2 linked regions of the Prosthecodimorpha staleyi genome follow. The protein of the gene in region 1 interacts with the protein of each later gene in a pairwise test. Links are inferred from orthologs where the notes say so. Each region holds a gene or a part of one and is shown in the gene's direction. Other genes may lie near its edges.

The links.
Region 2: the proteins of eno (region 1) and rpe interact in binary tests that used the Escherichia coli proteins (3 or more experiments, as listed by UniProt). The link is inferred for Prosthecodimorpha staleyi from one-to-one orthologs.

The regions. Positions count from the first base shown.
Region 1 is NZ_JAHHZF010000014.1:97,829-101,821, reverse strand. What follows is about bases 7-2,903. They hold eno (phosphopyruvate hydratase), read left to right. Parts: upstream 7-764; coding sequence 765-2,042; downstream 2,043-2,903. Other genes in these bases: KL771_RS24350 (D-amino-acid transaminase), read right to left, coding at 2,740-2,903; KL771_RS24355 (GNAT family N-acetyltransferase), read left to right, coding at 2,093-2,671; KL771_RS24365 (hypothetical protein), read right to left, coding at 608-784; queF (preQ(1) synthase), read right to left, coding at 99-560. Also shown: more of KL771_RS24350, read right to left, coding at 2,904-3,606; nitrogen assimilation response regulator NtrX, read right to left, coding at 3,622-3,993. UniProt on the Escherichia coli protein: Catalyzes the reversible conversion of 2-phosphoglycerate (2-PG) into phosphoenolpyruvate (PEP). It is essential for the degradation of carbohydrates via glycolysis.
Region 2 is NZ_JAHHZF010000006.1:171,958-175,945, reverse strand. Bases 1,092-3,988 are described here. They hold rpe (ribulose-phosphate 3-epimerase), read left to right. Parts: upstream 1,092-2,152; coding sequence 2,153-2,824; downstream 2,825-3,988. Other genes in these bases: ppk2 (polyphosphate kinase 2), read right to left, coding at 2,890-3,915; fba (class II fructose-bisphosphate aldolase), read left to right, coding at 1,092-2,055. Outside these bases: KL771_RS13560 (BON domain-containing protein), read left to right, coding at 1-767; more of fba, read left to right, coding at 991-1,091. UniProt on the Escherichia coli protein: Catalyzes the reversible epimerization of D-ribulose 5-phosphate to D-xylulose 5-phosphate.

The DNA.
Region 1 (3,993 bases):
CGGGGTCGGCGTGCGGACCTGGAATGGGACCGGGAGGCGGGCACCCCCGCTGCCGGCCCGGTCGCAGCGCCGCGCCTCTATCTCGGTTGCTCTCCGTCTCAGCCGCGCCCGCGATAGGAGGCGACGCCCTGGTCGGGGATCCAGACCGCCTTGGGCGGCTCGCCGGTCTGCCAGAAGACGTCGATCGGGATGCCGCCCCGCGGATACCAATAGCCGCCGATGCGCAGCCAATGCGGATCGAGCAGGTCAGCGAGACGCCGGCCGATCGCCACCGTGCAATCCTCGTGGAAGGCGCCGTGGTTGCGGAAGCTGGTCATGTAGAGCTTCAGGCTCTTCGATTCGACCAGCCAGTCCTTCGGCACATAGTCGATCACCAGATGGGCGAAATCCGGCTGGCCGGTGACCGGACACAGCGAGGTGAATTCCGGCACCGTGAAGCGGGCCAGATAGAGCGTGTCGGCCTGCGGGTTCGGTACGCGGTCGAGCCGGGCCTCCTCGGGGCTCTTCGGATAGATCGTCTCGTGGCCGAGTTGCAGCAAAGAAGCATCGAAGGCGGTCATGGCGGCATCCGGGGTGGGGCGGTATCCGCGCGAGGCGGAATGTCTGGTCAGGCGAGATAGGCCCGCCGCAGGCCGGCCGTCAAATCGCCGGGTCGGGAAAAGCCCGAATCCGGGTCCCGCGCGCCTTCATCGCAGCCCCGGGTCTTGCCCTTGCCGGTACGATCGCTAAAACGGCGGCCGAGGCCGAACCGGAGAGAGCCCGCCATGACCGCCATCATCGACATCGTCGCCCGCCAGATCCTCGACAGCCGCGGCAACCCGACGGTGGAAGTGGATGTCCGCCTCGAGGACGGTTCGCTCGGCCGCGCGGCGGTCCCCTCCGGCGCCTCGACCGGGGCGCATGAGGCGGTCGAACTGCGCGACGGCGAGAAGTCGGTCTATCTCGGCAAGGGCGTGATCCGCGCCGTCAACGCGGTCAATACCGAGATCGCCGATGCCATCGGCGGCATGGACGCCGAGAACCAGGTCGAGATCGACGAGATCATGATCTCGCTCGACGGCACGCCGAACAAGAAGCGGCTCGGCGCCAACGCCATTCTGGGCGTCTCGCTGGCCGTCGCCAAGGCCGCCGCAGCGGCCGCCGGACTGCCGCTCTACCGCTATGTCGGCGGTCCGAACGCCCGCCTGCTGCCGGTGCCGATGATGAACATCGTCAATGGCGGTGTGCATGCCGACAACCCGATCGACTTCCAGGAATTCATGATCATGCCGGCCGGCGCGCCGAGCTTCTCGGAAGGCCTGCGCATGGGCGCGGAGATATTCCATACGCTCAAGAAGGCGTTGAAGGATGCCGGTCTGAACACCAATGTCGGCGACGAGGGCGGCTTCGCCCCGAACCTCGCCTCGGCCACCGCCGCGCTCGACTTCTGCATGATGGCCATCGAGAAGGCCGGCTACCGCGCCGGCGAGGATGTCTATCTGGCGCTCGACTGCGCCTCGACCGAATTCTTCAAGAACGGCGCCTATCACTACGAGGGCGAAGGCGTGGTCCGCTCGCCCGAGGAGCAGGCCGCCTATCTGGCCAAGCTTGCCGCCGACTACCCGATCATCTCGATCGAGGACGGCATGGCCGAGGATGACTGGCATGGCTGGAAGCTGGTCACCGACCGGATCGGCGCCAAGGTCCAGTTGGTCGGCGACGACCTGTTCGTGACCAACTCCGCCCGCCTGCGCGATGGCATCACCCAGGGCGTCGCCAACTCGATCCTGGTCAAGGTCAACCAGATCGGCACGCTGACCGAGACGCTCGACGCGGTCGAGACCGCCCACAAGGCGCACTACACCGCCGTCATGTCGCACCGCTCGGGCGAGACCGAGGATTCGACCATCGCCGATCTCGCGGTCGCGACCAATTGCGGGCAGATCAAGACCGGCTCGCTCGCCCGCTCCGACCGGCTGGCCAAGTACAACCAGCTCCTCCGCATCGAGGAGCATCTCGGCAGCGCCGCCCGCTATGCCGGCCGGTCGGTCCTCAAGGCCTGACCATCCGGCCCCGGCGCAATCCGCCCGCCCCAGCCAACGGGACACCCCGCATGCGTATCGCCCATCCGGGCTCGGCCGGCAGCCTGAGCGACGGCGAGTTGAAACAGATCGCAAGCGGCATGGCCTGGCTGGAGTGGGTGCTCGGACGCAAGAAGGAGCGGGCGCGCTATCTGCGCGAACGGCTGGATGTCGAACGGATCCTGGTCGGCTATGCCGGCGACGAACCGGTGTCGATCCTCACCTACCGCATGGACGGCCGCGGGCCGGTCCGATTCGACCGGCAGGGTCTCGTCGCGCTGAACGGCTGGTTCGCCGGAACGTTGCGCTACGCCGCCGTGATGGCGATCGGAAGCCTGCGCCGGAGCGACGAACTCTATGTGGAGAGCTTCCGGACGCGACCGACCCACCGCGGCAGCGGCCTCGGATCCGCCCTGATCGCTTTGGCGGAGACGGAAGCCCGCGCCGCCGGAAAGCGGGTCATCCGGCTCCATGTCGACCACGAGAACGAGACCGGCCTGCGCTTCTATCGGCAGCGCGGCTACCGGATCACCCGGACCTTCAGCCTGCCGCTGGTCGGCCGCTACTTCAACCACGGCAAGGTCCACACCATGGTCAAGACCCTGGACTGACGCCAGAGCGCTTTCCATCGCCCCAGCACTTGCCATCGCCCCGGCGCAACCGACGCCCTCGCCCGGCCTCAGCCGACCGGGGCGGCCTCTGCATGGTCGTGGAAGCGGGCGCGCAAGGTCGCGGCGATCGAGCCGGGCTTGCCGTTGCCGACGGTCGCCTCGTCGATGCGGACCACCGGCATCACCAGCTGCGTCGCCGCGGTCACGAAGGCCTCGCGGGCACGCTTGGCCTCCTCCACCGTGAAGGCGCGCTCCTCGACCCTGAGCCCCTCGGCTGCCGCGGTCTCCATGACCACCGCCCGGGTGATGCCGCGCAGGATGCCATGGTCGGCCGGCCGCGTGACCAGGACGCCGTCGCCGGTCACGATCCAGGCATTGGTCGAGGCGCCCTCGGTGACGAAACCGTCCGCATCGACGAACCAGGCCTCGCGCGCGCCGGCCTCGCGGGCAGCCTGCTTGGCGAGAACGTTCGGCAGCAGGCCGACGGTCTTGATGTCGACGCGCTCCCAGCGATTGTCGGGCAGCGTGATGATCGCGATGCCGTCCTCCGCCACGGCTGCGCCGAGGGCCGGGTCCAGCGGCTTGACGGTGACCACCAGGGCCGGCCGGACGGGCCGGGTCGGGAAGGCATGGTCGCGCGGGGCGACGCCGCGGGTGACCTGCAGATAGACGTAGCCATTGCGGACGCGGTTGCGCCGGATCACCTGGCGCAGAACCATGCCGAGCGCCGCCCGGCCCATCGGCATCGCGATGCGGAGTTCGCCGAGCGAATATTCCAGCCGGGCCAGGTGCCGGGTCTCGTCGATCAGGTCGCCCTTGCGGATCTCGCAGACCTCATAGACGCCGTCGGCGAACTGGTAGCCGCGGTCCTCGACATTGACCGAGGCGTCGGTCATCGGGAGATAGCGGCCGTTGACATAGGCGATGCGGGCCATGGGGGCTCCGAAGGATCAGTTGACGCCGAGCGACTTGAGCTTGCGATGCAGCGCGGAACGCTCCATGCCGACGAATTCAGCGGTGCGCGAGATGTTGCCGCCGAAGCGGTTGATCTGTGCGACCAGATATTCCCGCTCGAAGATCTCGCGGGCATCCCTGAGCGGCAGCGACATCAGATGTTCGCCGCCGGTGGAATTGGGCAGGGCCGGCAGCATGGCGCCGATCTCGGAAGGCAGCAGATCCGCGGTGATCACCGCATCCGCATCGCCGCGGGTCAGGATCATCAGTCGTTCGACGTTGTTGCGCAACTGGCGGATATTGCCGGGCCAGTCATGCGCCTGCAGCACCGCCATGGCATCCTCGCCGATCTTGCGGCTCGGCAACCC
Region 2 (3,988 bases), on another replicon or contig:
CCGCGATATCGGTCGACGCCACCGCGGCGACGCCGGAGGGCTATGCGGCGGTGCTGCAGGATCTCGGCGGCTGGCTGCCGGGCGGCGCGAAGGCCAGGCTCGACCTGAAGCCGGCGCGCGTCGCGCCTTACGTCTGGAACGCCAAGGTCGAGCGCTGGGTGGTTCGCCTGACCGGCTTCGTGCCCTCCGACGAGGAGCGCAAGCGGGTGATCGAAGGCCTGAAGGCGAGCCTGCCGCGCGGCATCGAAATCCGCGACGACACGCGGATCGCAGCCGGCGCCGGCCCGGATTTCGAGGCTGCGCTGCGCTTCGCGATCCGGCGGGCCGGCGAACTGGCCGACGGTACGCTGTCGATCTCGGATGCCAGCGTGAAAGTCACCGGGACGGCGCGCAATGCCGACAGCTTCCGCGCCTATAACGAGGCGATCCGCGTCGCCGCCTTGCCCGACGGTGTGCTGCTCGACAGCAATGTCGAGGCGCCGCGCGGTTCCGACAAGGCTCCGACCCCGGCGCCTGTGCGGACCGAACGGCCGGCCGTGGACCCGCGACCATCAAGCGAACCGCGCCCGACGCCTGACCGACAGCCTGCCGATCGCCAGGTCTACGACCGGCCGCCGGGCGTCGATCCGCGCCTTGTCCGGCCGAACGGACCGACGCCGCCGGCCGGAATCGGTGCCCGTCCAGCGCCGCCTCCGCCCGGCGGCGCGCGTCCGGGCGGCCCTCCCCCGGGCGAGGGGCCCTTCTACTGCTTCTTCAACCGTTGCTGATGGCCGGGCCTGCCGTCTTTGGCGGCAGGCCCGGTGTGGAACACCTTGCCGCACTGCAAATTCTTTCTAATATACTGTAGCTATTCACCTTTTCTCTGCCGATACGTCCTTTTTCGTCTTGCTGCCGCCCCATATTGCTGGCTACAGCAGGGGCCGACCGAAGGCCGGCCCGTCATCCGACGGCGACCGGGGCCGCCGAATTTCCGTTGCAGGAGATCCCTGAATGCCGCTCGTTTCCTTGCGCCAACTGCTCGACCATGCCGCCGAGAACGGCTACGGCCTGCCGGCCTTCAACGTGAACAACCTGGAGCAGGTCCGCGCGATCATGGCGGCGGCGGACGAGACCAAGTCGCCGGTCATCCTGCAGGCCTCGGCCGGCGCGCGCAAATATGCCGGCGACGCCTTCCTGCGCCACATGATCCAGGGCGCCATCGAGACCTATCCGACCATCCCGATCGTGATGCATCTCGACCACGGCGCCGCGCCGCCGGTCTGCTTCTCGGCGATCGAGAACGGCTTCACCTCGGTGATGATGGACGGCTCGCTGCAGGCCGACGGCAAGTCGGTCGCCGACTACGAATACAACGTCGACGTGACCCGTACCGTGGTCGAGAGCGCCCATGCGCAGGGCGTCTCGGTCGAAGGCGAACTCGGCGTGCTCGGCTCGCTGGAGACCATGAAGGGCGACAAGGAGGACGGTCACGGCGCCGAGGGCACCATGACCCGCGAACAGCTCCTGACCGATGTCGACCAGGCGGCCGATTTCGTCGCCAAGACCCAGGTCGATGCGCTGGCCATCGCGATCGGCACCTCGCACGGCGCCTACAAGTTCACCAAGCGCCCGACCGGCGAGGTGCTGGCCATCTCGCGCATCAAGGAAATCCACGCCCGCATCCCCAATACCCATCTGGTGATGCATGGCTCGTCCTCGGTGCCGCAGGAACTGCTCGCCGAGATCCGCCAGTATGGCGGCGAGCTCAAGGAGACCTACGGCGTGCCGGTCGAGGAGATCCAGGAGGGCATCAAGCACGGCGTGCGCAAGGTCAATATCGACACCGACCTGCGCCTCGCGATGACCGCCGCCATCCGCCGCGTGATGTTCGTCAACAAGGGCGAATTCGATCCGCGCAAGTATCTTTCCGAGGGCATCAAGGCGATGACCAAGGTCTGCGTCGCCCGCTTCGAGGCCTTCGGCACCGCCGGCCAGGCCGAGAAGATCAAGGCCATCACTCTCACCGACATGGCCGCCCGCTATGCCGACGGCTCGCTGAAGCAGGTCGTGAACTGAGGCACCCGCGCCGCCCGCCCGCGGCGCCTGGAACAGACCCGAAGCGCCCCGGCCGAACGCGGTCGGGGCCTTCCCGTTTTCGAAGGACCCGATGCCCATGAAGCCCGCCATCATCGCCCCCTCGATCCTCTCGGCCGATTTCGCCCGGCTCGGCGAGGAGGTGACGGCCGTCATCGACGCGGGGGCGGACTGGATCCATTTCGACGTGATGGACAACCACTACGTTCCGAACCTGACCATCGGGCCGATGATCTGCAAGGCGATCCGGCCGGTCACCAAGGCGCCGATCGACGTGCATCTGATGGTCGAGCCGGTCGATGCCATGATCGAGGCCTTCGCGGAGGCCGGCGCCGACTGGATCAGCTTCCATCCGGAAGCCTCGGGCCATGTCGACCGCTCGCTCGACCTGATCCGGCGCAAGGGCTGCAAGGCCGGCCTGGTGCTCAATCCGGCCACCCCGGTCGAGTGCCTGGAATGGGTCATGGACCGGCTCGACCTGATCCTCTTGATGTCGGTCAATCCCGGCTTCGGCGGCCAGGCCTTCATTTCGTCCGCGCTCGCCAAGGCGCGCCGGGTGCGCGAACTGATCGACGCCTCGGGCCGCGACATCCGGCTGGAGATCGACGGCGGCGTGAAGACCGACAATATCGGCGCGGTCGCCGCAGCCGGCGTCGACACCTTCGTGGCCGGCAGCGCGATCTACGGCGCGCCGGACTACCGCGCCGTGATCGAGGCGATGCGCGGCGAGATCGCCGCCGCGCGCGGCTGAGGGCGCTGCCGGATCCGCGAGGCCGGGCGGGGCGATCGGCCGGCCCGACCGATCGCCGGTGCCGCTCACGCCCGCCGGCTGCCCGGATGCAGCGACTTGCCGAGGATATGGTCGGCGGTGCGCACCACATGGGCGGTCGAGCCGACGATCAGCGGATCGGCGCCGACCACCACCGCCTCGTCGCGGTTGTCGTAGTCGAGCGTCGACAGGAAGTGCTGCAGGCAGTTCAGCCGGGCGCGCTTCTTGTCGTCGGACTTGATGATCGTCCAGGGCGCGTCGGCGGTGTCGGTATAGAAGAACATCGCCTCCTTGGCTTCCGTGTAGTCATCCCACTTGTCGAGCGAGGCGAGGTCGATCGGTGACAGCTTCCACTGCTTGAGCGGATCGTTGCGGCGCGCCTCGAAGCGGCGGCGCTGCTCCTCGCGCGTGACCGAAAACCAGAACTTGTAGAGGCGGATGCCGGAGCGCACGAGCATCTGCTCGATCAGCGGTGCCTGGCGCATGAATTCCAGATATTCGGCCGGGGAACAGAAGCCCATCACGCGCTCGACGCCGGCGCGGTTGTACCAGGAGCGGTCGAACAGCACGATCTCGCCTGCCGAGGGCAGGTGCTCGATATAGCGCTGGAAATACCACTGCGCCCGTTCGCGCTCGCTCGGCTTCTCCAGCGCCACGACCTGCGCGCCGCGCGGATTGAGATGCTCCATGAAGCGCTTGATCGTGCCGCCCTTGCCGGCCGCGTCGCGACCCTCGAACAGGATCACGATGCGCTGTCCGGTGGCCTTGATCCAGTTCTGCGCCTTGAGGAGCTCGACCTGGAGCGGCTCCATCTGCTTCTCGTAGGCGCGCTCGGTCAGCCGGTCGCTATACGGATAGATGCTGGTCTCGAAGACGCGGCGGATCGCATCCGGGTCTTCCTTGGCCCGGCGCAACGCGTCGCGGCGTTCCGAGCGGGTGGTGCGGACCGTCGGAATCTCGGTCTCCGCAAGCGCCGCCGCGGCCTTGCCGATCGGATCGGTCGGATCGGGCACGCGCTCGACCGGTGCCGCGACCGGTTCGCCCGGCGTATTGATCGTTTCGGTGGTATCCATGCACGCTCTCCCCGCTGGTGGCCTTTCGGTCGCAAGCCGAGCCCGCCGGACCCCGTGAGGACCCGGCCGGTTC